3 regions of the Psychromonas sp. CNPT3 genome follow, and region 2 is predicted to be linked to each of the others. Evidence: predicted binding sites of a transcription regulator. Region 2 holds the regulator's gene; each other region holds the start of a gene.

Region 1 (10,428 bases), 1.4 Mb from region 2:
TTGCCGGAAACCTTTTCCGTATGTACAGCAAATACATTGATAGTAAAAAATGGCGTTTAGAAATAATGAACACCAACGCCAGTGAGCAAGGGGGCTATAAAGAGGTCATTGCTAAAATTGAGGGCGAAGGTGCTTACGGTATTATGAAGTTTGAGTCCGGTGGTCACCGCGTACAACGTGTTCCAGAAACTGAGTCGCAAGGGCGAATTCATACCTCTGCATGTACGGTTGTGGTGATGCCTGAAGTTCCTGAAGCTGAAGCTATCGTTATCAATCCTGCCGACCTTAAAGTGGATACGTTCCGTGCATCTGGCGCAGGTGGTCAGCACGTGAATAAAACTGATTCGGCGGTGCGTTTGACGCATATTCCTACGGGCACAGTGGTCGAGTGTCAAGATCAGCGTTCACAACATAAAAACAGAGCGCAAGCGATGTCTGTTTTACAAGCGCGTTTACAACAAGCTGAAGACGAAAAAAATCATGCGGAAGAGCAAGTTATCCGTCGTAGTTTAGTAGCAAGTGGCGATCGTAGTGAACGTATTCGTACTTATAACTATCCGCAAGGACGTGTGAGTGATCATCGTATCAATTTAACCTTATACTGTTTGCATGATATTTTAGAAGGTGAGTTAGATGCCTTACTTGATCCTATTTTACTTGAAGATCAAGCCGATAAATTAGCAGCACTTGCGCAGAGTGATTTTTAATTGCGCATAGATGCCGCCGTCGTCTGGGCGAAATCATTATTGCTTAAAAGTGACAGTGCGTTACTTGATGCACAGGTATTACTCTGTTTTGTTTTACAAAAAGAGAGTGTGTATTTAATGACGTGGCCTGAGCGCCTTTTAACAGATATGCAAAAAGAGGCTTATAAAGCTCTGATTGATGAGCGTATCAAAGGGGTCCCTGTTGCATACTTAACGGGCACTCGTGAGTTTTGGTCTTTGCCTTTTAAGGTGAATGCCTCGACGCTTATTCCGCGTGCAGATACAGAAACATTAGTTGAATATGCATTACAAGTTTGCTCACCTAACTCGCATATTTTAGATTTAGGGACGGGCACAGGCGCAATTATTTTAGCGCTTGCCAGTGAATTGCCTCATGCGCAGTGTAGTGCGGTTGACTTTAATGCAGACGCAGTGCAATTAGCGATTGAAAACAGGCAAGCATTAAAGCTAGATAATGTTAATATTTATCAAAGTGATTGGTTTAGTCAAGTGCATGGGCGCTTTGATCTTATTGTGAGTAATCCTCCGTACATTGATAAAGAGGATCATCATTTAGCCGAAGGCGATGTACGTTTTGAGCCTTTATCGGCTTTAGTCGCAGATGACAAAGGACTGGCAGATATTCATTTAATTGTAAGCCAAGCGCGCTTATATTTAAAAACCAATGGCACGTTAATGATTGAACATGGCTTTGAGCAAGGCGAGGCGGTACGTAATATATTCCGCCTTTTTGAGTTTGATGAAATAAGAACAGAGTGCGATCTCGCGCGCAATGAGCGCATCAGTATCGCTATTTATAAAGGATCAAAATAATTATGTATGCTTTTTTAAAACATACCCATTTAACATTAATTTTAATTGCGGTGATCTTTTTTATCGTTAACTTTATCTGGCTACAACGTGGGCATAAAAATGCGCAAAAAGCCATTTTCAAAAAAATATTATTACATACGCATTTAACGGTTTTAGCATTTGGTCTTATCTTAGCTTGGTTATTACAAATAGATCCTTTTGTGAGCTCTGGATATTGGCTGTTAGAAAAACTAATTGCATTTGTAGCGTATTTATTTATGGTCAACCGAGCGTTAAATGCACAAAAGAGTCGCCCAATACAGTGGCTGTCTTTTGTCGGTGCATTTGGGTGGTTGGCATATATTGTGTATTTAGTAACCATGAAACAAGCGATATTATTGGTAGGTTAAAGTGGCAGAGCAAAATAATGAAAGCAGTTTAGAGACGTTGCAAGACGTGACGCAAGTGATGAATGCCGACTTTGAGTTTGAAACGCATTCTTTATTACATGCAGCCCTTAAGATAGAAGCTGAGATAAACGGACTCGATGTTGATGCTTTCAACGCTAGTTTACGTCTGCAGCAAATTGTTATTGAATCTAAATTAAAAGTGTTTAACGCAGCAGATAAAAGCAAATTAGTGGCGTTATTAGAGATCCTTTATCAGCAATTAGATTACCAAGGTGATTGGAGAGCCTTTTATAAGGTCGAAAACGCATTGTTATCACAGGTATTTGAACGTCGAAAAGGGATCCCTATCAGTTTAGGTATTTTACTGCTTGATATTTTAGAGCGTTGTGGTTTTAAAGCCCAAGGAATATGTTTCCCAAGTGGCTTTATTGTGGCTATCCATCTTGAAGATGAGCTCGTTTATCTTGATCCCTTTACCGGTGAATTGCCGAGTTGGAATCAATTAGAGTTAAAAGTGCGTGGCCAATTAGGTGATCATGCACGATTGAATTTAGACATGTTAAAACTCGACAGTAATGAGAATGTTATTAAGCGTTATATTCATGTCTTAAAAGCGGCTTACGTACAGGCAGAGAGTGTTGAATTGGCTTTAGTGTGCAGTGATATCATATTAAGACTGGATCCTGACGATGCTTATGAAGTGCGAGATCGTGGTTTTTTATTCCAACAATTAAATTGTTTAAGCTTAGCTTGTGATGATTTTGAATTTTTTATCCAAAAGCATCCACAAGATCCCTTGGTGAAGATATTAAAAAAACAGATCCAATATATGAGTGTTAAAGAGCAAGTTATCCATTAGAGAGAGCGTAATGAAACAGCAAAAAATAATTAAAGTCGGCAATATTGATGTTGCTAATGATCTGCCATTTGTTTTATTTGGTGGCATGAATGTATTAGAGTCTCGTGATTTAGCCATGCGTATGGTTGAAAAGTACGTTGAAGTGACCAGTGCTTTAAACATCCCTTATGTATTTAAAGCGTCTTTTGATAAAGCAAATCGCTCTTCTATCAATAGTTACCGTGGTCCGGGCCTTGAAGAAGGTTTACGTATTTTTGAAGAGATCAAAAAAACGTTTAATGTGCCGATCATCACAGATGTGCATGAACCTCATCAAGCAGCTGCTGTTGCCGAAGTGGTTGATGTGATTCAATTGCCCGCTTTTTTAAGCCGTCAAACGGATCTGGTACAAGCGATGGCATCAACGAATGCTGTGATCAACGTTAAAAAAGCACAATTTTTAGCACCGCACGAAATGGCACATATCATTACTAAATTTAAAGAAGCGGGTAATGATAAAATTATTTTATGTGAGCGTGGTAGTTGTTTTGGTTATAACAATCTAGTGGTTGATATGCTGGGCTTTAGCACTATGAAAGAAACCGGATATCCGGTTATTTTTGATGTAACACATTCACTACAAAAACCGGGTGCGCGTAGTGACAGTGCGGATGGTCGTCGTAGCCAAGTGGTACAATTAGGGCTTGCCGGTATGTCACAAGGTATTGCAGGATTATTTTTAGAATCACATCCGGATCCAAGCAATGCAAAATGTGATGGTCCTTGTGCATTAGCCTTAGACAAGTTAAAACCTTTCCTAACGCAAATGAAGCAAATGGATGAATTAGCGAAAAGTCTAGATGCTATCGATACCGAATAATCTTAAAATGACGAAATCGAATCGATTTTTTCTATTTATGGCAAGCATGCTGGGGGCGACGGGCGTCGCACTTGGCGCTTATGCAAACCATGGTTTATCGACTTGGGCAAGTTTGCAGCAAGTCGATTACTTTCAGTTAGCCGTGAATTATCAGTTAATACATGCGCTGCTATTATTGATGGTTTCAACGTTAAATTTATTGATGCCGAGTCGTTATTTATTGCTCAGTCAAATATCATTACTCTTAGGCGTCTGTTTTTTTAGTGGTAGTTTATATTTATATGTGTTGATGGGAACAAAAATCGTTGCCATGATAACCCCACTTGGTGGGCTATTATTGATTTGTGCGTGGTTATTTGCCGCCTTATCTTTTATTACAAAGAGTAAAAAATGTTAGGTATTTTATTATATTGTCGTCCCGGTTTCGAAAATGATTGTGCGAATGAAGTTCAAGATAAAGCAAGTGCACTTGATGTTTTTGGGTTTATTAAAACGCAACGCCAGAGTGGCTATGTATTTTATCAATGTTATAACCCAGAAGATGTTTTAGAGCTTGCTAACGGTCTTGATTATTCACAGTTGATTTTTGCTCGTCAAATGATCGTGATAAAAACGTTAATTAAAGACTTACCGCTTGAAGATCGTATCACGCCTATTTTAGAGGTGACGCGCGATTTACCGATGGGAGGGGATTTATACGTAGAAACGCCAGAAGGGGACGAAACAAAACCTCTACTGACTTTTTGTCGTAAATTTACCGTGCCATTACGCCAAGCATTAAAAAAACAAAAGAGCTTAACTGCCAAAGAAAACCGTAAAAAAATATGTTATCACTTATGCTTTTTAGATAATCAATCAGCTTATATTGGTTATTCTTTAGTGGGTAACCGTAATGAGCAATATATGGGCATTATGCGCTTACGTTTCCCAAGTGAAGCGCCGAGCCGCTCTACATTGAAACTCGAAGAAGCAGTGCATACTTTTTTAACAGCAGAAGAGCGTGAAGAGCGCTTTACATCGGGTATGCGTGCGGTTGATTTAGGCGCTTGTCCTGGAGGCTGGACTTATCAATTAGTACGTCAAGGTATGTTTGTAAGCTGTGTTGATAATGGTGCTATGGCGCAAGCATTAATGGACAGTGGGCAAGTCACCCATTATATGGAAGACGGTTTTAAATTTGAACCTGATCGTAAAAATATTTATTGGTTAGTTTGCGATATGATTGAGAAACCTAAGCGGGTGGCACAATTAATAGCAAAATGGTTGGTTGAAGGCTGGTGTAAAGAAACAATCTTTAACTTAAAGCTACCGATGAAAAAGCGTTACCAAGAAGCGCAACAAGATATTAAATTGATCACCGACCAGCTTGAAGAAGCAGGCCTTCAATATCAGTTACAAGCGAAACATTTGTATCATGATAGAGAAGAGATCACTGTCCACATTAGTGTGTTAGGTAATGTATGGGGCAAAAAAGTAGGGCCAGATGAATAATACCAAAGGAACTAAAAAGGTTACCCGTCTTGCTTGTTGAAATTATCCCTACCTGCGTTGTGAGTTTTGAAGTGAGAACAACTATCTCCTACAACTCACGCCTTGCTAGTGTTAATTTTTCCTGCGCAATACATGGAAGCTATATTAATTCCTTTGGTATAACCTTCCCTTATGATGAACTAATAAAAAGCCAGTGTTAAACACTGGCTTTTTTGTGTGTGTTTCTAAATTAAACTTTTATTACCAGCCTTTTACCACACCATTTTTAAAGATTTTAAGGGCACCTTGGTACACCTCTTCAGATTGATATGCCTTAACAAACGTTTGTACGTTGACGGCGTTAACATTGTCGGTACGTGCCACTATCAAGTTAACATAAGGTGATTTTTTATCTTCAACAAATAAACCATCTTTTTCGGGTGAAAGATTAATGCTACTTGCGTAAGTGGTATTGATAATAGCGAGCGCAACATCATCGAGTGAACGTGGTAGTTGGGCGGCTTCAAGCTCTACTATTTTTAAGTTTTTAGGATTCTCAACAATATCGAGAACCGTCGCACTTAAATCACTACCATCTTTTAAGCGAATAAGACCTTGTTGCTCAAGTAAAATCAATGAGCGGCCTAAGTTTGTTGGATCACTTGGTACTGCCACTTGTGCACCATCTTCAAGTTGATCTAATGATTTTATGGTATTTGAATAGCCTGCAATCGGGTATACAAAGGTATTGCCAGCAATACTAAATTTATAATCACGATCTTTAATTTGTTGATCTAAATAAGGCTTATGTTGAAAGACATTGATATCAACAGAGCCTTCATCAAGGGCCGCATTGGGCGTGATATAATCTGAAAAAGTAATAAGGTTTACTTCTAAGCCATATTTCTCTTTAGCCACTTTTGCTGCAATTTCAGCAACTTGCGCCTCAGAGCCTGCAATAACTGCAACATTTATCTTATTATTATCAACCACTTCTTCTTTTTTATCGTTACATCCGGTTAAGGCAATGCATGAGGCCAGACCGACAACGCTTAAAATGTGTTTAATGTTTAATGTCATATGATGTTCCTTTTGTATTAACTAAGAGTGTTTAACGATGATCTACGCGTTTAACAAGATGATCGCCAATCGATTGAATTATTTGAACTAAGATAACCAGCATGACGACGGTGATAAACATAACCGTGCCATCAAAACGCTGATAACCATAACGAATACCGACATCGCCTAAGCCACCGCCACCGACGGTACCTGCCATTGCAGAGTAACCAACGAGTGTAACTAAGGTGATAATACCCGCATTAATAATGCCCGGTAGTGCTTCTGGCAATAATACTTTAATGATAATTTGCAACGGGGATGCGCCCATTGCTTGGGCCGCTTCAACTAAACCGTTCGGAACTTCTAATAAGGCACCTTCGACAAGACGGGCAATAAAAGGGATCGCGCCAATGGTTAAGGGGACGATGGCGGCAGCTGTGCCAATGGAGCTACCCACGATAAACCGAGTAAAGGGAATAATAGCCACTAACAAAATAATAAAAGGAATAGAGCGCCCAATATTAACAACAATGCCTAAAACTCTATTTAAAATGCTGTTTTCAAGTAAGCCATTTTTTTTGCTTATGTGCAGAAGAACGCCTAAGGGAATGCCGATAGCAAAACCGATAAGGCCTGAAGAGAACACCATATTTAAGGTTTGTCCGAGGGCCTCTATTAACAGTTGTATCATGCGGGTGTTATTTTCCCACCATTGTATAATTAAATTAAACGACATATCCTAACACCTCGACTTCTATTTTTTGCTCTTTTAAAAAGGTAATTGCTTCTTTGGTTGCCTCTGGGCTACCGAAGACTTCAGCCAGCATTAAGCCAAATTTTAATCCACCGACATAATCCATGTTTGAGCTTAATATGCTGATATCAATATTAAATTTTCTTGCTAATTGGCTTATTATCGGCGCATCTACGGAGTTGCCCGTAAACTCTAAACGTAAAAGAGGGTAACTATTTTGCACAGGGCTTGCATGTAAACGCGCTTGGTAATCTTCTGGAATGGTTAAATCGAGAGTAGAGCGTATAAAGTCTCGGGCTAATTCAGTTTTGGGATGCGCAAAAATATCACCCACCTTGCCACTCTCAACCAATTTTCCATCACCAATAATAGCGACTTCGCTACAGATCCCTTTAACAACGGCCATTTCATGGGTGATCAGTAAAATGGTCAGGTTTAATGTTTTATTTATTTTGCGCAGTAAGTTTAAAATAGAAAGTGTACTGGCAGGATCAAGGGCACTGGTGGCTTCGTCACACAACAAGACTTTAGGATCTGATGCCAATGCGCGCGCAATCGCCACACGTTGTTTTTGTCCACCACTTAAATTAGCAGGGTAGGTGTCTTTCTTATCGGTTAAGCCAACAAGATCGAGTAAGGTATTTACTTTGAGTTGTATGCTTTTTTTATCGACCCCTGCGAGTTCCAGCGGTAAGGCGATATTGGCAAAAACACTGCGAGATGACAGTAAATTAAAGTGTTGGAAAATCATACCAATTTTACGACGCGCCAAAGTAAGATCGCGAGCCGATAGCGTTGTTAAATCGATACCATCAACAATCACAGCACCTGTCGTGGGGCGCTCTAATAGATTAACACAACGGATCAAGGTACTTTTCCCTGCACCCGATGCGCCGATCACACCAAAAATGCTTCCCTGTGCAATATTTAGATTAATATCTTGCAAGGCTGGGATCTGTTTTTCCCCTTGATAAAATATTTTATTTACGTTTTGAATTTTTATCATTATCTACTCTAAAAATTATTTATAGGTACTTGAATAGACATTAAGACATCTAGACGGCTAAGTCAATAGTTAAACTGTGATCTAAGTAAGCGAGGTAAAAGTAAAGAGTACCTTATTTGTTTTCATACACAGAATAAACTGAGCTTATCTACGCAGCACCCACAGAGAGTACTAAATAAACATTTAATAGTGTTTATTTGTTTTGTATCGCACTTTATTTTATAGATGAGAAAAATAGATCGCGATGCTTAAATTACACGGCCATTTAACTGCAATAAAAAAGCAACAACCTATGTGTAGAGAGGGTTTGCGTCGTTATCGGCACAAGTGGCAGATGAAAACTCATCGCTAGTTGAGATATAATAGTACATATACTTTTGAAGGTTACTTATTCGTCATATTTTTATCGATTTGAGCAGAGGCTATCGTCTTTTATTATTTGAATTGATAATTATTATTGTCTCTTTTTTTGAATATCAGCCTTATATTTATGTATAACGCATCAAGTAATAATGGAAACAGCCGATAAATTTTTAAAAGGAGGTTTTATGAGTCAGCATTTAATCACTCAATTTATTCAGCCCCCCGCGGTTTTTAAATCAATAAATGGGGAAAAATTAGTTAATCATAAAATGAAAAAATATAAAGCCTCAAAACAGGAGAACAATAGTTCACCTGAAGATGTGGCCGAAAGCGTGCATTTGTTAAAAAAGATAAATGTAAAGCAAGAGACTGAGTCAAGCGAGCAGCAAAGCAACGCGAAAGATGAAAACAAAGGTTCAAGTGTCGATGTGTCGGTTTAATTTTCGCAGATGACGATGTGATGCTTTTTCGGGTATTTTTTGGGGAATAGGATGCTTTTCTGCGTGTAAATGCTTAAACGCTAAAATAGGGTGCCAAAGCAACATTCTCGGGCCTGCATAGCGCATGATAGTGCGCGCCTGCTCGCGTTGCTCTTTTTTATAACAATGAATAGGGCATTTATTACAGGTGGGTTTATTTTGCCCGTAGGGGCATCTATCTAACTTTTCGTTCGCATAGCTTAAAAAGGCTTGGCACTCTGCACACGTCTCTTTTGCCGGGTGTTTGTTGTGACAATAAATATTAACCATCGCACGTATCGTTTTAAATTCAACACCTAATCTACCGGGCAATTTTATCATCGTATATTCTTCTTATTAATTTGTATTAACTCACGTAGAATACAGCTAATTATTAGTCCAGCAAGAGCGATATAAATTGATTTCATCTTTTTTTTCAACACGTGGTCCTCTCAGTAAAAAATTAACGCATTATATTACACGTGACGCGCAAGTAGAAATGGCGGAAGCTGTTGTCTGCGCTATTGATAAAAAAGAACAATTATTGGTCGAGGCTGAAACCGGTACCGGAAAGACCTTTGCCTACCTTGCGCCTGCCTTACTCTCATATAATAAAAACAATGACGCCTCTATTATCATATCAACAGGCAGTAAAGCCCTACAAGAGCAGTTATATTTAAAAGATTTACCGCTTTTAATAGAAACTACGGGATTTACTGGCTCGGTAAGCTTATTAAAAGGGCGCAGTAACTATCTTTGCCGAGAACGCTTTAATCGTTTTATATTAGAGAGCCAACGAAAAGAGAAAGCCTTACAGATAACCTTAGTTAAAATAAAAAATTGGTCGCTTAAAACCAAAATGGGCGATATCTCTGAAATTGATTTTTTAGCAGAAGATGCGTTTATATTATCTGCTATTACCAGCAACAATGATAATTGCCTTGGGCGAGAGTGCCCATGTTTTGATGATTGCTTTATTGTTAATGCCAGAAAAAAAGCGATGCAGGCTGATTTATTGGTGATAAATCACCATCTTTTCTTTGCAGATCTTGCGGTCAAAGAGACCGGTTTTGGGGAGCTTATTCCTGAGGCAAGCGTGTATATTTTTGATGAAGCGCATCAATTACCCGATATCGCCAGCGTCTATTTTGGAGAGTCTCTCTCCACGCGTCAATTAATCGATTTAGCCAAAGATATTGATTTTGTGTATCGCATGGAGCTACGAGAAGCTAAACAGATGGCGAAAGCCGCTGACCAATTACGTGTTTCAGCGCTTGATTTTCGCCTTGCGTTTGCGATGGATAAAGGCACCGGAAGTTGGCGAGAAAAATCCAAACAACGGGTCATGCAATTACATGTTCAACGCTTATTACAGGTGATGCAGTTTTTAAATTCGGTGTTATTAGAGCGTCTTGGAAAAAGTGAGTTATTAGATCATTGTTTTGAACGTTTAGCGACGTTCACGCTATTATTTAAAAAGTTAAATGAAGTCAATAGCAGCGGTTTTAGCTATTGGTTTGATTGCTCTGCGCAGCATGTCACCTTAAATATTACGCCTCTTAGTGTGGCGAAACGTTTTCAGGAAGAATGTGAGAAAAAAAATGCAGCGTGGATTTTCACGTCGGCCACTCTTTCCGTGCAAGGAAAATTCCACCATTTTATGGATT
Region 2 (10,428 bases):
CTTGCTGGATCAATTGAATAATGATGGGTTGTGCGTTATTGGCGGTGTAAACTTGCATAACAAAGGGATCATTCGGTGTTTTTACAATAGCTTCTGAAGGGAGCTCAATATTTTGCCAATTATGTACTAGCAGGGCCAGTTGCTCTTCAGATAAACCTAAAGAAGGCTCACTTATCCAGCTTCTTCCATTACGTTTAAGGCTAAAGTCAGGTGTTTTAATTTCTATAATGACTAACTGTGAGTCAATCAAGGTGTGATCATTATGTTTTACTTTTAATAATAGTTTCTGGCTAAAATTAAAAAGAAAGAAGATGATCAAAATGCCGAAAATCAGTACATTATTCCAACCTCTTTTAGATAAACGCATATTTCCCTCCTTTTTTAGATATAAAAAAACCCAGTATAGACTGGGTTTCTTTTTAGATAAAATCAAAATTACTTGATTTTGCCTTCTTTGTACATAACATGCTTACGTACAACAGGATCAAACTTTTTGATCTCAAATTTTCCAGGCATAGTCTTTTTATTTTTATCAGTAGTATAAAAATGGCCAGTACCAGCACTTGAATTTAAACGAATTTTATCGCGCATTTTACTGCTCCTTAAACTTTAATACCATTAGCACGGATATCAGCAAGAACTGTATCAATACCTTTTTTGTCGATGATACGCATACCTTTAGTAGTTAGGCGTAATTTAACAAAACGGTTCTCACTTTCAACCCAAAAACGATGGGATTGAAGGTTTGGTAAGAAACGACGTCGTGTGCGGTTCTTTGCGTGTGATACATTGTTACCAGTAGCGGGACGCTTACCTGTAACTTGACATACTCTAGACATGTCTTAGTCTCCAAAATAATAGTTTTACTCGAGCAAAATAGTCGAACACCTTTTTTAGCCGTCGCCAAAGGCGTCGAGGGCGCATTTTATACATGATTGAGTATGAAAGATCAACAGAAGTGTGAATTAATGTCTTAAATCTAGCCATTTTTTGCAAAATAATTGTTATTTAGGGTTTTTCAACCCGAAATCGAACAAAAAAACAGCAATAAATTAAAGTTTAAAATAGTGGATTTATAGCTGTTTTTAGCCTTAAAACAGCCATTATTAGATTATTTTTTAACGCTAATATAACGTTTTTTTTAAGAGTTCTGCTACCTTTAATTACGGCATTTATTTTCAATATAAATACGCGATAAAAAGGCGATTAAAAGATCAAATTAGATGTTTTTTTTCGCTTTTTTTTTGTTTTATTTAAAGTTCAACGTATTAAAATTGTAATGCATTATTTTAAATCTCTTTTATTTTGTCACATATTGAGAAAGGGGTTTGTGTTATTCTAGGCCTCCTTTTATTGACGAGTTTTGTTTATGTCTATTGCTACGCATTTGTTAGTGGGAAAAAAAATATTATTGGGAATTTCGGGAGGCATTGCCGCATATAAATGTGCAGAGCTGACGCGACGCCTAAAAGATCAAGGTGCTGATGTACGTGTGGTAATGACGAAATCTGCACAAGAATTTATTACACCACTGACGATGCAAGCGGTCTCAGGGCATATGGTCGCAACGTCCTTGTTAGATCCACAGGCACAGGCGGGAATGGGTCATATTGAATTAAGTAAATGGGCGGATATGATCTTGCTTGCTCCTGCAACGGCCAATTTAATCGCACGCCTACACAGTGGTTTTGCCGATGAGTTACTGACAACCCTCTGCTTAGCTTCTACGGCGCCAATTGTGATCGCACCTGCGATGAATATGAATATGTATTTAGCAGCAGCCACCCAATATAATTTAGAAATATTAGAAAAACGTCATTTTCTAATATGGGGTCCGGGTGAAGGGATACAAGCGTGTGGTGATATAGGCCCGGGTCGAATGCTAGATACGGATGACTTAGTGCAACGTGTCGTTGCCTTTTTTACGCCTCAAGAAAGTACCTTACAAGGTATTAATATTACTATTACGGCAGGCCCTACCCAAGAAGCATTAGATCCTGTGCGTTATATTAGCAATCATAGTTCAGGTAAAATGGGCTTTGCACTCGCTTCTGTGGCCGCCCAGTGGGGCGCAAATGTCACATTAATAAGTGGTCCTACACCTTTGCCAACGCCTCCAAAAGTACGCCGAGAAAAAATCATCAGCGCGCAACAGATGCTCACCGCGAGCCTTAATACATTAGGGCCGTGCGATATTTTTATTGGGTGCGCCGCGGTAGCTGATTATCGAGCAAAAGATATTTGTCAGCAAAAAATAAAAAAAACATCCCAAGATGAAGAGTTAACACTTTGCTTAGTGAAAAACCCTGATATTATCGCAAGCGTAGCTAAACATGAAAATCGACCTTATTGTGTCGGCTTCGCTGCAGAAACACAATCCCTAGAACAGTACGCTAAAGCGAAATTAAAAAGTAAAAACTTAGATTTAATCGCCGCTAATGACGTGGCGAAAGAGGGGCAAGGTTTCAATAGTGACCAAAATGCTCTAACGGTGTTTTCCAGTAGACAAAAGTTTGATATCAAGCTTGCTGATAAACAAGAAGTGGCTCGGCAGTTATTGAATATCATCGCAGAACAATATAAAAAAACCTTAACGCGAGAGCAAAAAAAATGAAACAGATCCAACTTAAAATACTTGATCCTCGTATTGGTCATGAATTTCCATTTCCTAAGCATGCAACGTCAGGCTCAGCGGGAGTGGATTTATGTGCCTGTATTGACGAGCCTTTAATCCTTGCACCAGGAGAAACAAAACTGATTGCAACGGGTATTGCTATCCATATTGCCGATCCCACTTTGGCCGCAACAATTTTACCACGTTCGGGTTTAGGTCATAAACATGGTATTGTGCTGGGTAATTTGGTTGGGCTGATTGATTCGGATTATCATGGCCCTTTAATGGTATCTTGTTGGAATCGGAGTCAGACATCTTTTACACTTGTACCGGGTGAGCGCCTTGCTCAATTAGTTTTTCTACCCGTAGTACAGGTCTCGTTTGATGTGGTAGAAAGCTTTACCCAGACAGACAGAGGTGAAGGTGGTTTTGGGCATACGGGTAAGCTATAACAGAGGGAATTGGTGAACATGGTTACAACAACAGTGAAAAAAAAGATAAATCGCAAGGATGACATTTTACGTGCCCTTGCTGAAATGCTGGAAGGGAAACCGGGACAACGTATTACGACTGCAAAGCTTGCAAAACAAGTGGGTGTATCTGAAGCTGCGCTATATCGGCACTTTCCAAGTAAAGCGCGCATGTTTGAAGGCTTAATCGATTTTATTGAATCAACTATTTTTACTCAGATCAATATTATTAAAGATCAACAAAAGCAAACCTTTACTCGTATTGAACACATTATGCATTTCTTATTGGGATTTGCAGAGCAAAATCCTGGTATCAGTCGCTTATTAACGGGGGATGCTCTCCAAGGTGAGAACGAACGTTTACAAGCGCGTATTGAACATGTTTTTCAAAAGTTAGAGTCTCAAATAAAACAGATTTTACGAGAAAAACCGATGTTAGATGGTGCTAAACTACAAATGGATGAAGCTGTATTAGCGAATATGTTATTGGCTTATGTAGAAGGGCGCATGCATCAATTTGTACGCAGTCAATTTAAACAAAAACCGACTCAAAACTTTAAAGTTCAGTGGTCATTCTTTTATAACCAACTAAAACAAAGCTAAATAAGGGTATAAATATGTCAGATGGGAAAATTGTAATAGAAGCGGTTGATGCAACAAAAGAGGTTGTAGTAGATAAACTTGTTGATGGCATCAATGTTGTAGATAAAAGTTTTGATTGGGTTAATAACAATCAAGGTTTATTAATTGAGTATGGATTTAATATTGTTGCCGCGATTGCCACTATTGTCATTGGTATGATGGCCGCGAGTATGATTTCTAATACGTTAAATAAAATCATGACTAAGCGTAAATTAGACAGCACGATCGTTGATTTTGTTGCACACATGGTGAAATATGTGATTGTCGCCTTTGTGGTGATTGCTGCATTAGGTCGTATCGGTGTACAAACTACGTCCTTCATTGCGATCATTGGTGCTGCAGGCTTAGCGATTGGTTTGGCATTACAAGGATCACTTTCAAACTTTGCATCCGGCGTGCTTATTATCATGTTACGTCCTTTTAAGGCTGGCGAATATATTGAAGCTGCGGGCGTTGCAGGTAGCGTTGAGTCAGTGCAAATTTTTGCAACCACATTGATAACAGTGGACAATAAATTTGTTGTTGTACCTAATTCAGCGATTTTAGGTGGCAACATTGTGAATTACTCTCGCAAGCCAACCCGCCGTATCGATCTTACGATTGGGGTTAGTTACAATGCGGATTTAGCGAAAACGAAAGCGGTATTAGAAGCCGTTGTTAAGGCTAATGAATTAATTTTAAAATCTCCACAACCACAAATAGCGGTTGCTGAGCTAGCAGATTCTAGTGTTAATTTAGTGGTTCGTCCTTGGGTAAAAAGTGGCGATTACTGGCCTGCACGCTTTGCGTTAATGGAAGCGATTAAAAATGCGTTAGATGAAGCTGAAATTGAGATCCCATATCCACAAATGGATGTGCATATGAATAAAGAAGATTAATATCTAATTTGTTTTTATTTTTAAAAAGCCCCTTGTTGCGCGTCAATAAGGGGCTTTTTTGTTATACCAAAGGAATTAATTAAGTTTTCATGTATTGCGCCGGAAAAATTAACACTATCAAGGCGTGAGTTGTAGGAGATAGTTGTTCTCACTTCAAAACTCACAACGCAGGGTTGTACTTAGGATGAAAAAGTATATGAGGGATTCTTTTTATATTGAAGAAAAAGCAGAAGAGGGAAATACAGAGGCCCCTGTGAGTAAAGAGGCTCTATCTTATACTTCTTTGTTTTTATCTAAATCGTCATCATCAGGCAAGGGTTGACCCGTATAAGCATGTAAAAAAGCTTCACAAAGCAATTCACTATTAGTGGCATGGCGTAAATTGTTAATTTGTCGACGCGTACGTTCATCAGTTAAAATTTGTAATACTTTGGTGGGGATAGAAACTGTGATCTTTTTTACTTGTTCACTTTTTTTCCCGTGCTCAGCATATGGGCTGATATATTCACCGTTCCAATCTTTAGACATGAAAATATCCTATTCACTTAAATCAATAATTTTAGAAGGGTATTTTAGCTGTTGTTGGTAATGATGGCAAATAGACTTCTAGAAGTCTGTGTCTGTTTTCGCTAAAATGTTACATATATACAATATATCAGTCTCTTATTGGTTTTTTATTGCCCCTTTAAAAGAGCGTAATGATAGTCCTTCTTGTGCTTCTAATTGAATATCATAAAATTGCGGTAAACTGAAGTTGATTGTATTGTTCGTATTATCACTTTGAGTGCGGTTCGATGCGTAAAAACGATTGACGCTTTTAACTAAATCATCTTTATTACCAGAGAAATGTTGAAATGTTTCTATTTCATTATCGACATTGGCAATGTAAACATTAAAACCATGTTCGTGATTTTCAAAAAAGAATTGGATCAAGCCTTCACTAAGATGTGATTCAATCATTTCTACGGTTTGTTCAAAATGTGTATTTCTTAAATTAATGGCACTAGAAGACACTTTTTTCTCAGAAATATGGCTGTAGATATCAACCGAGCTTTCTAAATGTTGTAGTGAAACGCCCGTACGCTCAAAGTAGAATCCAAATTTCTTGCCACCTGTCCATAATGTTTGTAATGATTTGCGCGAGGTAGTCGTTAGACGTAATTGTATAAATTCTTGTAGTTTCGTTAAAAAAGTATCGCTAAGTTGTTTTTTAAAGTGCCGACTGTAACTAAATATTTCTATTTTTTCAGGCTGTTTTGCATCTTGATGCATTTTCCCGAGCAAGGTGTTTAGTGCTTCAACAACGGAATAATTACTATTAAAGTGCAAGGTACGGACTTCGTTCCAAGAGTTTCGATAAATTAAATCGATACTACCGATCAAGCATTCATCATTGATGCCATAAGATAGTACATTGCCTATTTCGTCATTGTTACTTTCGGTGGTGTCTTGCCAATGCTGAGTTGGATCTTTTTCGACATTTAAAAATATAGCTAAGTGCTTGATTTCACACGGCTGGGTTAATGCTTTATTGGTTGCTTTTGCAATGCGCAAAGGGAATATTGAGTGCAGATCATCCATAAATTGGTTGAGTTTTGCATCCATAAGATCTGAGCCTTGATTATATAAATACAATTGTGTTTGTTTTTTATATAAACCATTAAAATGACACCAAGCAATTAATTTAGATAAATACTGGCTATGCATTAAAAGAGGCGTGTTGATTAAACTGTGGTTATCGAGAGAGCTGTTATACAAGTACCAACCGGGAGCATTATTACTTTTTCTGTTTTCGGGTACTTGAATAAAACTAAGATCAGGCTCGCTTAAATTATGTCTGCCATTGGCATTGATCAGATCTATTTTACCGGGAAGTTTTTCATGCGCGGCATAGAGTTTGCGAGATAATATCCCGAGATCTTCAACGCTGATGGATTCAGAGATATTATTACGACGTGCAAAGCTGTGTAATTTTCGATAACTTATCATTAAGGCATCAAGTAATACATTTTGCGCTTTTTCTACGGCGCACACTTTCCAATTAAGGTGGTTATCTAAATCAAGGATCTGATTTTCATCCCACTGCCACTGATTGATAAAGCGGTTTAATATGGTGCGTCGCCATGCTGTATTATTGTTATGGCAAGGTGTCGATAAATTTTCTTCGGTTTTAAGGTAAAAACAAGCCCTGACGACATCTAAACGTTTTAAGTCATCTATTTTTATCAAGTAATGTGTTACTTTTTCTAGCATTAAACAATACGGATCTAGTCTTTCGTCATAATGCGCTTGATTTTGAAAGCATCGTTTATATGACATGGCAACCAGTTCAGTATTTGGATATTCAGAAGAATAAGCTTCCATGAGAATGGTTTTTAAAACGGCTTTATAAGGTGTATCAATCCCTTTATAAAGTTGCCAAAGGGTTGCGCCAAAATACTCTTCTGCTGGTATACGGTAAAAGCCACCGAGATCGAGCCAATCATTTTCATTCAACTCTTTGTTTTTATATAGATTTTCTACGTATTCATTATAGTTTTTTTCGTGATCGATCGGAATAAGAGGCCATAATATACGTTTACCAGCGACGCGCAGAGCGGTGCGATAAAATTCATCTAGCAGCAACATATGCTGTGAAGAGCCACAAGAATCACTGTTCATTCCCGCATTATTTTTAACTCTAAACTTATTATCTGGAATTAAGAAAAAGTTTAATTCAACATTAAACGTCTCAGCCCATGCCGTGATCAAGGTTGCTTTTTCATTTAATAATTGAATGCGTCTGCTGTCAATTTGATGGGGATAACAGATCCATATATCAAAATCACTGTGTGAGCATTGGCCGATTGAAGAAGTACTTCCCATGGCATATAAGCCGAGAATGTCACAACTTTGAGACGTTTTGTAGAGTTTATCGACGTTTAAAAATTGTGAGAGAAGTTGAGTTTGTTTGGCAGTGATCTGGAATTGGCAAATGCCAATGGGTACATCGCTATTAATATAACCGGGTAAATTGACTTGGTTATAATGTAGTAAAATAGGAAAGGTTTGAAATACGTTGTACTCATTTTCGGTCATTAAGACTTGTGCAGATTGGATCCGTAAGCGATTAAATTGATCAGCTTTATCACGTAATCTTTTAATTTCAGGATTCAATCATTAGACCTATAGCGGTTGTATAAAGTGTGAGCATGATAACACTATTTGCAATGGCTGGGAAATAAGCTAAATATGCAGGATCTTTGGCCATGTTACTTATAAAGAGAGAAACATGGCCCTATACAACGAGACTTTGGTGTTTAATTATCTAATGGGTAAGGCAGGGCGACGAGATATAATGTAGATCCTTCAATTTCTTTTATTTGATATATATCATCAGCTTGGCTATCTTTTGGTAAAACGGCCAGCACCTCAATATGTGCATCGCCATATTGGCAAGCCGAAATCACACTACCGATACGCTTCCATTGATTATTAAGTAGAAGTTGCAGCGTATCACCCGCTTTAGGTGCACAACTTGCGTGCCCACTTAAAATAAATAACGCACGTTTATTCGCACCTCTATATTTAGCGCGTGCTATTGTTTCTTGACCAATATAACACCCTTTGGTGAAGCTTATGCCATCGAGCGCTTGAAGATTTAACATTTGCGGTATAAATTTTTCGCTGTTTATCTCTTCAATAAAAGCCATACCGGCTGCAATATTCATGGCATTCCATAAGCTATCGTCATGGTAGGTTGCTTTATCTTCTAATTGTTTCAAGAGCGCACTGCCTTGTTCCTTTTTAAGCACTAATAAATAGCGCAGAGAAGGGGTCAGTTGTTTACTTATATGCATACCATTAGGCAGTAATAGCCCAGATTTTGATATGTTTTCTGTTGTTAACTCTTGGCTAATGAAATCACTAGATTTTTCACCTAATAATGTAATCGCTTGATATTCACTATCTTTATGAATTTTTACTTTTGAAAACGCAGCGTATTTTTGTAAGGCGGTAAGTTGTTTTTCGGTTACTGAGCTAGGTTGTAGAAAAAGCACTCTGTCTTCTAATAAAATGACATGAAATAAACTACAGACTTTGCCTTGGGGTGTGCATTGTGCGGCTAATGTCTGTTCTCCTATCTTTAGGCTATTGATATCACAGGTTAATTGTCCCTGTAAAAACGAGATCCTATCCTCACCTTGTACTGCGATAACATCCCAGCTATCTAGGGGGCATATAACAAGATCAGCTAATTGACTAATATTATCTAATTGATTAAGTTTAAGCATTTGTGCCTCATATACTGTGATTATATCTTTTTATAATGGTATCGCTCACAAGGTGATTTGTCAGTACTTGTTGTTAATAAATTTTTGTTGCTATGATATATAGATATCTTATTTTAAAAGGCAATCAAAATGCAGGAAGAGATCAATAAATCACGTTTATTATGGGCTTGTCGTCGAGGTATGTTGGAGCTAGACGTTTTATTTATGCCCTTTGTTAAAGAAGCGTTTGATGATTTAAAATATTCGCAGCAACTTACTTTCCAACGCTTGTTAACGCATGAAGATCCGGATCTTTTTGCGTGGTTTATGGGCCATGATAAATGTGTCGACCCAGATCTTGCTGATATGATCCATGTCATCTTGCAGCGCGTTAAAGCATAACATAAGGGTACAGCCCTCGTTATATGCGGGGTGTTGTGTTTTTGGTCTGTACCTCTTAATCATTCTAGTGCTTATTAGTCATACAGACTTGTCTTGGTTTAATGTGCCATTATATTTGTTGTTGTTTTTATGGGCGTTGCAAGACGCCAAAAGGGTCGCACATCGTCATTATCAATTACAATTAAGTGATGATGGCGATTTAAAGATAAGAGATGAGCAAGGGATCGCGTGGGTTGGAAAAATTAAAACGTCTTCTTATTATAATCGTTTTTTCTTAGTGTTACATTTGCAGCCAAATAAGCATTTACTGCAAAAAAGAACCTCTTATTCAATATTGATTTATCGGGATGCGTTGAGCCCTCCCGAATATCATCTATTGGCGCGACTAATCAATAGTGAGCACCAAGTTTAAAGTGTTTCTTTTTCAACGGGGGTTAAAATGGTGGGTTTAGGATCCTTTAATAAATTAGGATGATCTAGATTGTAATGTAAGCCACGACTTTCTTTACGCGCGGTTGCACTACGGATGATAAGCTCAGCCACTTGTACTAAGTTTCTTAGTTCTAGTAAGTTATTACCCACTTTAAAGTTACTATAATACTCATTAATTTCTCGTTGCAACATTTGTACTCTGTGTTTGGCGCGCTCTAAGCGTTTATCAGTACGCACAATCCCCACGTAATCCCACATAAATAAACGCAGTTCATGCCAGTTATGTTGGATCACTACCTCTTCATCTGAGTTGGTTACTTGACTCTCATCCCAGATTGGAATGTTGACTTTTTTGCGTTTATTACAAAAAGTTAAGCGATTAATAATGTCTTTTGCACAAGCATGCGCATAAACAATACACTCTAAAAGTGAATTTGATGCCAGGCGATTTGCACCGTGTAATCCGGTATAAGTCACTTCACCAATGGCATATAAGCCATCGACATCTGTTTGACCATTATGATCGATCATAACACCACCACAAGTGTAGTGTGCCGCAGGGACAATTGGCATGGGTTGGTGAGCAATATCGATACCAAGTAATAAACAGCGACGATAAATAGTCGGGAAATGCTTCACAATAAATTCTTTGGGCTTATGGCTGATATCTAAATACATACAATCGGCGCCCAGACGTTTCATTTCAAAATCAATCGCACGAGCAACAATATCGCGAG
Region 3 (10,428 bases), 330 kb from region 2:
CGCATACGTGCGATGTAATCCATCCACTATTTTATGCATGTATTGCAATGAAAACAGCTCATAATCACGAGGAGATAACACCCCACCCCAAGTATCAAAAATCATCACCGATTGCACGCCGGCTTCAATTTGAGCATTTAAGTATTGGATCACACTGTCTGCCAGTTTATCCAATAATGCATGTAAAATAGCAGGATCAGCAAATGCCATTTTTTTAATTTTAGTAAAGGCTTTTGATGTGCCACCTTCAACCATGTAAGTTGCGAGTGTCCACGGGCTACCTGAAAATCCGATAAGAGGGACAGAACCATCTAGCTCTTGACGAATACGGCGCACTGCATTCATTACATATTGTAATTCACCTTCAGGATCAGGCATGATCAAATTATCGACATCTTTTTTACAACTGATCGGACGTTCAAATTTTGGACCTTCACCGGTTTCAAAATAAAGCCCAAGACCCATTGCATCCGGGATAGTTAAAATATCTGAGAATAAGATAGCAGCATCAAGATCAAATCGACGTAAGGGTTGCATGGTCACTTCACACGCTAAATCTGCATTACGGCAAAGCGACATAAAGTCCCCTGCTTGTGCGCGGAGCGCTTTATACTCAGGTAAATAGCGCCCTGCTTGGCGCATCATCCATACCGGCGTTTTATCTACTTCTTGCTTTAATAAAGCGCGAATATAACGATCATTCTTTAATTCTGTCATGCTTTTTTTATCCCATCGATTCGATTTGTGCATATGCTAACTTAAATATTAAAAAGAGTCACACTCTGCCAATACTTGGTTAATTAATTCTCTTGCAACCGTGCCTTTATTTGGCAAAGCAGGTAGATTATCTATGGCGTACCAAGCTGCGCTATATATTTCATCTTCATCAACGCAAATCTCACCAGAATCATGATCCGCGATATACGCCATCATCAAGGAGTGTGGAAACGGCCAAGGCTGACTGCGTACATAACGAATATTTTTTACCTTAATACCAACTTCTTCATAAACTTCGCGTTGCAGGCACTCTTCGAGAGTTTCACCGGCTTCCACGAATCCAGCTAACACGGTATATATTTCTTCATTACTTTGATAATGGCGTTGATGTAAGGCCAGTAATATCTCTTTATCTTTGCGAATTGCGACAATAATACAAGGTGAAATACGCGGGTAACAACGATGCGCGCAGGCGCTACAATGACAAGCAATTTCCCATTCCACACGTTGCATCTTTTCACCACACTGCCCGCAGTACTGATGCGTTTGATAAAACAATGCAACTTGTAAAGCCCGCCCCAGCATATTAAATAACGTCTCATCAATTTTACCGAGTAAAATACGGGCATTTTGGTAGCTACCACATTTAAACGTACTGGCATCAGATGCGACTATCAAATAGCAAGGATGGGACTGATACTCACCAATCTTTATTTTAGAACGGAGCATCGAGGCCGGTAAAGACAATTCAGTTGCATCGCCATAAGGAATAGACTCATCTAACTCTTGCAAAATTATTTTTTTATGCGCGATAATAAACCACCACGCCTTATTTTTTGCACCCATTACATTTAATGCATCGCTCATTTATGATCCTTCTGGTTAATGATTTTGCTTAGCTCACAGTTATACATCAATATCCCCCTTAAACTCAAATTCAAGTTGACGACTTCACTTTTTTTATATAGTTTTGATATAAATAAAAACAATAATACTGGAGATGACATGTTACGTAACATTGAAAAAGTAAAAGCAGAATGGGGTGGGACACTGAACGTTATAGATGGTTGGCTTGCAAACCGTCAACAATTGGTTGTTTTATATTGTAAGCTTGTCGGTACCTCTACTGAGCAACAAAAAAAACAAGAACTGCCTAGCCAAAAAGAAATAACAAATTTTTGTCAAACCCTATTGGATTATACATCAACAGGTCATTTTGGTATTTATGAACAAATTATCTTGCAATGTAAGCTCGATGGAGAACAAAATCTTAAAATTGCACAAGAGCTATATTCTCGCATCACCACCACCACGGATACCGCCCTTAATTTTAATGACAAATATGCTGAGAATGCAACTGAAATAGCATTACTCGACTTTGATGACGACTTATCAGAACTCGGTCAAAAAATGGAAGAGCGCTTTGAACGAGAAGATCAACTTCTCGAAGTTTTAATGTTACATAACACCCTTGTATAATAATGATGCGATGTAAAAGAGAATAATCTATATTATTCTCTTTTACATTATCACTCTATATTTTTTTGTAACTTAAGCGCACTTAATATAGCGGCTTCTGAATCTAAACTGTTTTTTATTAATAAAAAATATTCAACAATAAATTCAACCTGTTGCTCGCTGGCAAGTTGCCCCCAAGCACGTCCCAAAATCTGCTCTAAATCGTCAATAAACTGATCTCCTTCAGCAACAACATCTAAACGATCTTGCTTACTTAAATTCACTTGTTGCGCGCAAAATACCTGCAATAAATCGACGACCTGAGTTTCTACCACTTCCGCCACCATAATATCTGCACGAGGGCCACTGTTGGTTTCAAAAAGGTTTAAATTATCTGCAAAATAACCTATACATGCATCGTATGCATCACTACCTAATAACATTTTATATTCCTTTATATTTCATTAAATAGAGGCTTTATTAGTTTATATACCATGTTACCTCATATGCGACCTCAGGTTCTCCTAAGACGCTTATAAGGCAATATTTGAGCGCGTGTTAGCGATTATCATGGGTATAAGATAAAGCTTCTTCTCCTGCACACTAATCTTGTCCTCTTTGCACATAAATAGAGACGCTTAAATATAGTGTGATCCTTATTAAAAATCAGGCTTCCTTGATCTCATTTAGAAAACCATCGCGACGCTTATTAAATGCTTTTTTATCTTTTCTAAGTACACTCTTAGATAAAGGTAGATTTACTTTCATCGCATTAACAGCGCGACCATTAATATGAAATTCATAATGCAAATGAGGCCCTGTTGAGCGCCCAGTATTACCCGACTTGGCAATTAAATCGCCCATCTCTACACGCTGACCTCTGCGTACTAATATTTTACTTAAGTGTAAAAAACGCGTGGTATATTTACGGCTGTTTTTAATAACGATATAATTTCCTGCAGCCGGGTGATAACCCGCACGTAAGACAATGCCGTCACCGATAGAATAGACCCTTGTCCCTACTACAACTGCAAAATCAGTCCCTAAATGCGGGCTCACTCTTTTCGTAATAGGATGTAAACGTCTTAGATTAAAAGGTGAACTAATACGTGGGTGTCCATTAACGGGTAGTCGTCGATAGGCTTTACTCAAACCTAGACCATCTTCATCATAATAACGACCATCTTCACTTAAAAAGGCAGTGTAGGTTTTAGATCGTGTTTTAATCAATACCGCTAATACTTCACTGTCAAAACTGTATGTGCCATCAATATAATTTTTTGCGACTAAAACTTTAAAACTATCACCGGCACGAAGTTGTCGATTAAAATTGATTTTTTCTTCGAGCGCATTTGAAATTTGCTGTATTTGACCCGCCGATAAACCTGCGTGTTTAGCATTAATGTAGAAACTGCCAGAAATAATGCCTTTATATAAACTGTGTGACCAAACGCCTTTCTTTGTTTCTAATAATGAAACATATTCGTCACCTTTAAGCGTGAAAGTCAGTGTACTGGCTCTATCAATGATAACTTTTAATACTAATAATTTATTTTCAGCATTCATTAACATTTTTAATTTTTGTCCAGGCAATAGATTACCTAAACGTAAATATTTTTGATCCACATCGAGCAATTCTTGCAATAACGCAGCAGAGAGGCCTTCTCGCTGAAATATTTCACTGACGGTATCGCCAGCTACAATTTCAACATCTACTTTTCTATCACCCTCTTTATTTGCAAAACGCATACCAAATTCATCTGCTATCGCTGATAGTGGCTCAACGGATGCACTATTACCATGCTCTGAAGATAATGTTAAAATACGTTTAATATGTTTAGATTTTTGCTGTTGACTCGGTAAAAAGGCGATCACCAATAAAAACACAAACAATAAAATCAAGGCAAAAAAATGTTTTCTGGGGAGGTTATTAATAAACTGAAAAAAGGCTTCTATTTGTATACGCAAGGAAATCTCCACAATAAAATTCGGGATAAAGAACTAAAGCGCTAAAGTATATATTATTTTATTTAAAATTCTAAACAAAATAAATTCAATTAAGCTTTGCGCTATAATTATAAGGTGTTTTTTTTATCTAACAGATGTACTATAGCCGTCTAGATGTAAGAACATCTAAATCTATTTTAGTTCACTATTCGAGGAGTTCACATGTCACGTGACTTATTCACTTCAGAGTCTGTATCTGAAGGCCATCCAGATAAAATCGCCGATCAAATTTCTGATGCGGTATTGGATGCAATTTTAAAACAAGATAAAAAAGCGCGCGTAGCATGTGAAACTTACGTCAAAACAGGTATGGTTATGGTCGGTGGCGAAATCACCACGGATGCATGGGTTGATATCGAAGAAATCACCCGCAAGACCATACGTGACATCGGTTACACCAGTTCAGAAATGGGCTTTGATGCCGATTCTTGCGCGGTCTTAAATGTAATAGGTAAACAATCTCCGGATATCAACCAAGGTGTGGATCGTGATGATCCCTATGAGCAAGGTGCGGGCGATCAAGGTTTAATGTTCGGTTATGCCACTAATGAAACTGAAGTGTACATGCCAGCTCCTATTACTTATGCACATCGCTTAGTAAAGCAGCAAGCTGAAGTACGTAAAAGTGGCAAGCTAGGCTGGTTACGTCCCGATGCAAAAAGCCAAGTTACTTTTGCTTATGAAAATGGCGTAATTGTTGGAATTGATGCAGTTGTACTTTCAACGCAACATTCTGAAGATATCGCCCATAAAGATCTTGTTGAAGCCGTCATGGAAGAGATCATCAAACCCGTATTACCTGCTGAATTGCTATCCAAGCACACTAAATACTTCATTAATCCTACCGGTCGTTTTGTTATCGGTGGCCCTGTTGGCGATTGTGGCTTAACGGGTCGTAAAATCATTGTTGATACCTACGGTGGCACAGCGCGTCACGGTGGTGGTGCATTCTCTGGTAAAGATCCTTCTAAAGTGGATCGTAGTGCGGCTTATGCTGCACGTTATGTTGCTAAAAACTTAGTGGCAGCTGGCCTTGCTGATCGTTGTGAGATCCAAATCTCTTATGCGATTGGTGTTGCGGAGCCGACATCTATCAGTGTTGAAACTTTCGGCACAGAAAAGGTAAGTAAAGATCTTATTATTGAGCTTATCCGTAAACATTTTGATCTACGCCCTTACGGTCTGATTAAAATGTTAGATCTTATCCAGCCAATTTATCTATCTACCGCTGCATACGGTCACTTTGGCCGTGAAGAGTTCCCTTGGGAAGCTTTAGATAAAGTAGAAACATTAAAATCTGACGCATTCTAATTTAAAGAATGCCCACAGAAGAAGATAAAAAAGCACTTATGCATAAAGGTGAAGATTGTTTCATCGAAGCTGAGTGCTTTTTTGATCGCCCTTTTAAACGCCCGATCTACCAATTTGATCAACGAGGTAAAGCCGCAGCGACAGCCCATCTACAACGTAATATGATCCGTTTTAATCCGATCTTATACCGCCAAAATAAAAATGAGTTTATTCACCAAATTGTAGCGCATGAAGTCGCGCACCTTATTACTTTTGCCGTTTATGGAAAAGTGCGACCGCATGGTAAAGAGTGGCAAAAAATAATGCGCAGTGTTTTTTCGCTCCAAGCAAAAACGACACATTCTCTTAATATTGAAGATGTACAAGGGAAGTTGTTTTTATATCATTGCTTATGCACAGAGCACAAATTAACCGTGCGCCGGCATAATAAAATATTAAAAGGCAGTCAATATCATTGCCGAAAGTGTCAAAGTAAATTAACGCTTAAAGTTATCTAAAATTATCCCTGTTGCCATGGCGACATTTAACGACTCGGCGGCGCCAAAATTAGGGATCGTGATCTTATCTGAGATTAAATGTTCAAGCTCATCAGAAATACCATGCGACTCACTGCCCATCACAATAAAAGCACTTTTAGGGAGCGCGCATTGGTGTAAATTACTGCCCTCAAGATAAGCACCAAAAATAGGTTTCTCCTGAATGGCTAAATACTCAACGAGAGGCGTGTGACTTACATTAATACGCGCAAAAGATCCCATGCTAGCGGCAATCACTTTCGGGTTATAAAAATCGGCACAATCTGGACTACATACTATATTTTTAACCCCATACCAATCAGCAACGCGGATGATAGTGCCTAAATTTCCGGGATCTCCCACTTGATCTAAGACGAGAATTAATTCTTGAGATGCGATCGTTGGCAGTGTTGCCGTTTTACACTTAGCAACCACCAGCACACTATTATTAGAGAGCAACGTTCCCATTTTTTTTAATTCATCGCTGCTGACTTCTGTGCATAAGGGCACAAGCTGATGCGTAGATAAAAGTGTATTGTTTTTATTAATATAAGTCGACGTTGCAAAAACTTGTTCAATGACAAAATCAGATCGCAATAACTCAGCGACATTCTTTTCACCCTGGACAATAAACAACCCTTGTTTTTTACGTTGTTTTTTTTGTTCCAAACTTTTAATGAGTTTTAACTGATTTTTAGAAAGCATTTTTTTTCCAACTTAAAGGTGGCAACACATAATGATCGCATCTTCACGACCTTTTTGCAGTGGATAATAATCATGGCGCCGGCCAACTTCGACAAATCCGAGTTGTTCGTATAATCGCCATGCCGTCGTATTTGATACGCGTACTTCAAGCCAAATTTCTTGCTCGTTTTTAGATCTAGAAAAATCTAATAATGATTGTAAAAGTAATTTACCAAAACCTTTACCTTGCTCATCACTCGCTATCACAATATTCATCAGCGTCACTTCTCCGGCAACGGAGCTTGCAACATAATAACCAATGACGCGATCCTTATCGATGAGTAGATGATTAAAATAGCGCTTTCCAAAATTACTTAAAAAGAGTTTTTCTGACCAAGGGTGTGAATGTGCTGATTTTTCAATTTTTGTTACACATGCAATATCATTGAGTCCCATCGGCACAATGGTCACATCAGGCGGTTGCGTCACAGTATTGTTTCCATAATTGTTTTTTCTTATTAGCATCAAGGCATAACTGCGAGAGTGGAGGAGAGGTCAAAACATGAGAGCCGGTAATGTTTTCATCTATAGCGCCCAGCGTAGACCAAATAAGTGCGGGAAGATCTGCTTTTAATTGCAAGAATTCAGACATAGTGCAGTAATACACTTGTTCTGCTTTAATATTAAAAGCCTTTAATATATTCATTAATAAAGGCGCAACACGATCCTGCTCAGCACAAATAATTAATAACTGGCAAGTACTTAATACAAGCGGTAATTTAGTTTGTAAATACGTAAAACCTTGTCCATTACGTAATAGCCAACGGGTTATACCCATTTCTTGTAAATACAGCGCTTTTTTATGTTGCATAAGCTACCTTATGATGCACGAAGCACTGCAATATACAGTAATCATAACTTAAACGATATCGCTTCTGGCAATATACCTATACCCATGATACTTAAAAATGCATTTATCCGTTAGAATGATCATAGGTATATGATGCTTTGTTTCACAGTTAGCCAAATGATGCGATAGCTCCTTAATCGGGATAGATTATAAGGCCTAAAGGTGATAATAATTGCTCTTGTTGCCAAGCACATATTTTAACGCCAGAGAGGTTAACACGGCGCGGATCTAACGAATAAAGATCAGAATAACGAATGTCACAATCTTGTAGATTAAAAACACCCCAACTCTCTGCAGAAAACTCGCTACGGCTTAAATCAGAACCTTTAAAAGAAGCGCCTTGCAAATTTGCTCCTAGCCAACGATTTTCAAAAAGATCGCACTTCTCCATGCATTGATTAGAAAAATTGGCATAAGATAAATTACAACCCGTAATATAAGCAGAGCAAAAGTATGCACTGTGGCTGATCTGATTAACAAATCTCGTTTTTAAAAAGTTAGCGCCTTTTAAGTCGCAATCTCGAAATTCAACCCCAAAACAATTTGCCCCATAAAAGTTTGCCATCGATAGTTGGCAGTGTTTAAAACTTGCCTCACGTAAATCACTATATTCAAATTTACAACCCAGATCTGAACCCGATTCCAAAAATTTACAGTGAATAAATTGCGCATCTCGTAAATTTGCATGGCTAAAATCACAGCCGTAAAAATGACAAGATTCAAAACATTTTCCCTCTAAATCTTGCTCAGTAAAACTAATATTTTCAAATATTTTATTGCTCTGTAACATACGCTATCCTCTGTTGGCATAACCCGCAGACTAGCATTCTAATATATAAAAATCCAAAAAAAACCACCCTTACAAATCAACGTGTTAAAAGCATCTAAATACACCCTATACAAGCCCAAAACAGCAAGCTAAGAGGCTTTAAGTCGACAAACGAATGCAGGCAAACTGAAAAAGTTTATTTTTATTTTAAAAGCAGACAGGAACACGTCAATAAATTGAAAAAAAGAGGAAGAAACAACGAGAAAAACACGATGACATTCTCTAGATTAAACAATAGAAAGTCACCGTTTAATATATTTATCTGCAAATAAGGGCAGACTTTGTTAAGATCTTATTTGTTATACCCCACTTCGTGACGCTCGTTTTTAACTAAAAAAGACAAATACGACGTATTAAAAGAAGAGATAAGAAGCGCTAAGAAGCGCGCTTGAACTATTATAGGTATATCAATAAATTCACTAAAGAGAACACAATTTCTCTAACTGAGGTTAAATGAGTTTAAACAAAGATAAATATAGTATAGATAATACAGATTACACCGTTGGACAAGATAATGTTCAAAAATGGGGGTTTGATGTCCATAATCCTGTTTTTGGTATCAGTGCAGGTCTTATCGGCCTTTTTCTTCTCGCCGTCTTAATTGTTGACCCACAAACATCCAAAGCCTTTCTCGATGGTCTTAAATGGCAAATTATAAATACTTTTGACAGTCTATTCATGTGGGCCACTAATATTTTTGTGATCTTCTGTTTGGTTCTTATTGTCACTCCCTATGGGAAAATTCGCTTAGGTGGCGATGACGCGAAAGCAGATTACAGCACGCTTTCTTGGCTCTCCATGTTATTTGCAGCCGGTATGGGTATTGGTTTAATGTTTTGGGGTGTTGCAGAGCCCCTTGCATATTATACAGGGTGGTTTGAAACCCCTCTAAATGTCGCAGCAAATACACCTGAAGCTATTCCGCTTGCTCTTGGTGCAACCATGTTCCATTGGGGATTACACCCTTGGGCTATTTATGGCGTTGTTGCTTTATCACTGGCTTTCTTCGCATATAATAAAGGTCTACCTCTTTCTATGCGTTCTGTGTTTTATCCTATCTTAGGAGATCGCACTTGGGGATGGCCTGGACATTGTATTGACATCCTAGCCGTACTTGCGACTTTATTTGGCTTAGCGACCTCTCTAGGCCTCGGAGCGCAACAAGCCGCAAGTGGGTTCCATCACGTATTTGGCATTGATGCAGGTTTACCATTACAAATCACCATTATTATCGTGGTCACCTTACTTGCCGTCGTATCTGTTGTACGTGGTATTGATGGTGGCGTAAAAGTGATTAGTAATATTAATATGCTTCTCGCTATTGTATTAGTTGTCTTTGTTGCGTTGGTGACGCTTGCCGTTACGATGGGAACTATTCCGCAAACCGTCATGGGCTATATTGAAAATATTATACCGCTAAGTAACCCGATTGGTCGTGAAGACGAAGCTTGGATGCATGGCTGGACTGTATTTTACTGGGCATGGTGGGTTTCATGGTCTCCTTTTGTTGGTATGTTCATTGCACGTATCTCACGCGGACGCACAGTGCGTGAGTTTATCAGTGCAGTATTGCTAATTCCAACCAGTGTTACTATTTTATGGATGTCCGTTTTTGGTGGTAATGCCATTGATCAAGTGATCAATAAAGTGGGTATTTTAGGTGACAAAGGTCTTACTGAAGTGCCTCTCGCAATGTTCCAAATGTTTGATGCTTTACCGTATGGTAACGTTTTATCACTGTTAGCCGTTGTTCTTGTGTTGGTGTTCTTTATCACCTCATCAGACTCAGGCTCTTTAGTCATCGATAGTATTACCGCCGGTGGTAAAGTAGATGCGCCTATTCCTCAACGTATTTTTTGGGCGTTAATTGAAGGTGCTATTGCTATCGCTCTTCTTTGGATTGGTGGCGCTGATGCAGTTCAAGCCTTACAAGCTGCGACTATTTCAACGGGTCTGCCTTTCACCATACTTCTACTGATCATGTGTGTTTGTTTGAT

Evidence for each region. Region 2 encodes MetJ, which represses methionine synthesis genes. Its sites were predicted from a motif close to TAGACGTCTAGACGTCTA; they were not measured.
Region 1: a site for MetJ is predicted at 7,983-8,000, ahead of metN (methionine ABC transporter ATP-binding protein MetN). Genes of this name have one in related genera too.
Region 3: a site for MetJ is predicted at 4,286-4,303, ahead of metK (methionine adenosyltransferase). Genes of this name have one in related genera too.

What each region holds. Positions count from the first base shown of each region.
Region 1 is NC_020802.1:1,767,513-1,777,940, reverse strand. Features, by position in the region: gene prfA (peptide chain release factor 1) at 1-707, shown strand, start outside; gene prmC (peptide chain release factor N(5)-glutamine methyltransferase) at 708-1,541, shown strand; gene PCNPT3_RS07735 (SirB2 family protein) at 1,544-1,930, shown strand; gene PCNPT3_RS07730 (SirB1 family protein) at 1,932-2,789, shown strand; gene kdsA (3-deoxy-8-phosphooctulonate synthase) at 2,800-3,648, shown strand; gene PCNPT3_RS07720 (DUF423 domain-containing protein) at 3,629-4,045, shown strand; gene rlmM (23S rRNA (cytidine(2498)-2'-O)-methyltransferase RlmM) at 4,039-5,139, shown strand; gene PCNPT3_RS07710 (MetQ/NlpA family lipoprotein) at 5,380-6,198, opposite strand; gene PCNPT3_RS07705 (methionine ABC transporter permease) at 6,230-6,916, opposite strand; gene metN (methionine ABC transporter ATP-binding protein MetN) at 6,906-7,940, opposite strand; gene PCNPT3_RS07695 (hypothetical protein) at 8,489-8,743, shown strand; gene PCNPT3_RS07690 (nitrous oxide-stimulated promoter family protein) at 8,720-9,103, opposite strand; gene PCNPT3_RS07685 (ATP-dependent DNA helicase) at 9,180-10,428, shown strand, end outside.
Region 2 is NC_020802.1:93,592-104,019, forward strand. Features, by position in the region: gene PCNPT3_RS00415 (hypothetical protein) at 1-367, opposite strand, end outside; gene rpmG (50S ribosomal protein L33) at 436-591, opposite strand; gene rpmB (50S ribosomal protein L28) at 603-839, opposite strand; gene coaBC (bifunctional phosphopantothenoylcysteine decarboxylase/phosphopantothenate--cysteine ligase CoaBC) at 1,370-2,614, shown strand; gene dut (dUTP diphosphatase) at 2,611-3,066, shown strand; gene slmA (nucleoid occlusion factor SlmA) at 3,085-3,687, shown strand; gene mscS (small-conductance mechanosensitive channel MscS) at 3,702-4,604, shown strand; gene metJ (met regulon transcriptional regulator MetJ) at 4,878-5,132, opposite strand; gene PCNPT3_RS00455 (class I adenylate cyclase) at 5,268-7,760, opposite strand; gene ygfZ (tRNA-modifying protein YgfZ) at 7,904-8,878, opposite strand; gene PCNPT3_RS00465 (FAD assembly factor SdhE) at 9,008-9,259, shown strand; gene PCNPT3_RS00470 (protein YgfX) at 9,231-9,671, shown strand; gene nadB (L-aspartate oxidase) at 9,668-10,428, opposite strand, start outside.
Region 3 is NC_020802.1:420,585-431,012, reverse strand. Features, by position in the region: gene hemE (uroporphyrinogen decarboxylase) at 1-717, opposite strand, end outside; gene nudC (NAD(+) diphosphatase) at 766-1,584, opposite strand; gene rsd (sigma D regulator) at 1,723-2,196, shown strand; gene PCNPT3_RS01935 (DUF3802 family protein) at 2,247-2,618, opposite strand; gene PCNPT3_RS01930 (peptidoglycan DD-metalloendopeptidase family protein) at 2,842-4,143, opposite strand; gene metK (methionine adenosyltransferase) at 4,345-5,493, shown strand; gene PCNPT3_RS01920 (SprT family zinc-dependent metalloprotease) at 5,532-5,990, shown strand; gene PCNPT3_RS01915 (TrmH family RNA methyltransferase) at 5,970-6,713, opposite strand; gene rimI (ribosomal protein S18-alanine N-acetyltransferase) at 6,726-7,181, opposite strand; gene PCNPT3_RS01905 (DNA polymerase III subunit psi) at 7,165-7,563, opposite strand; gene PCNPT3_RS01900 (Qnr family pentapeptide repeat protein) at 7,736-8,392, opposite strand; gene PCNPT3_RS01895 (BCCT family transporter) at 8,885-10,428, shown strand, end outside.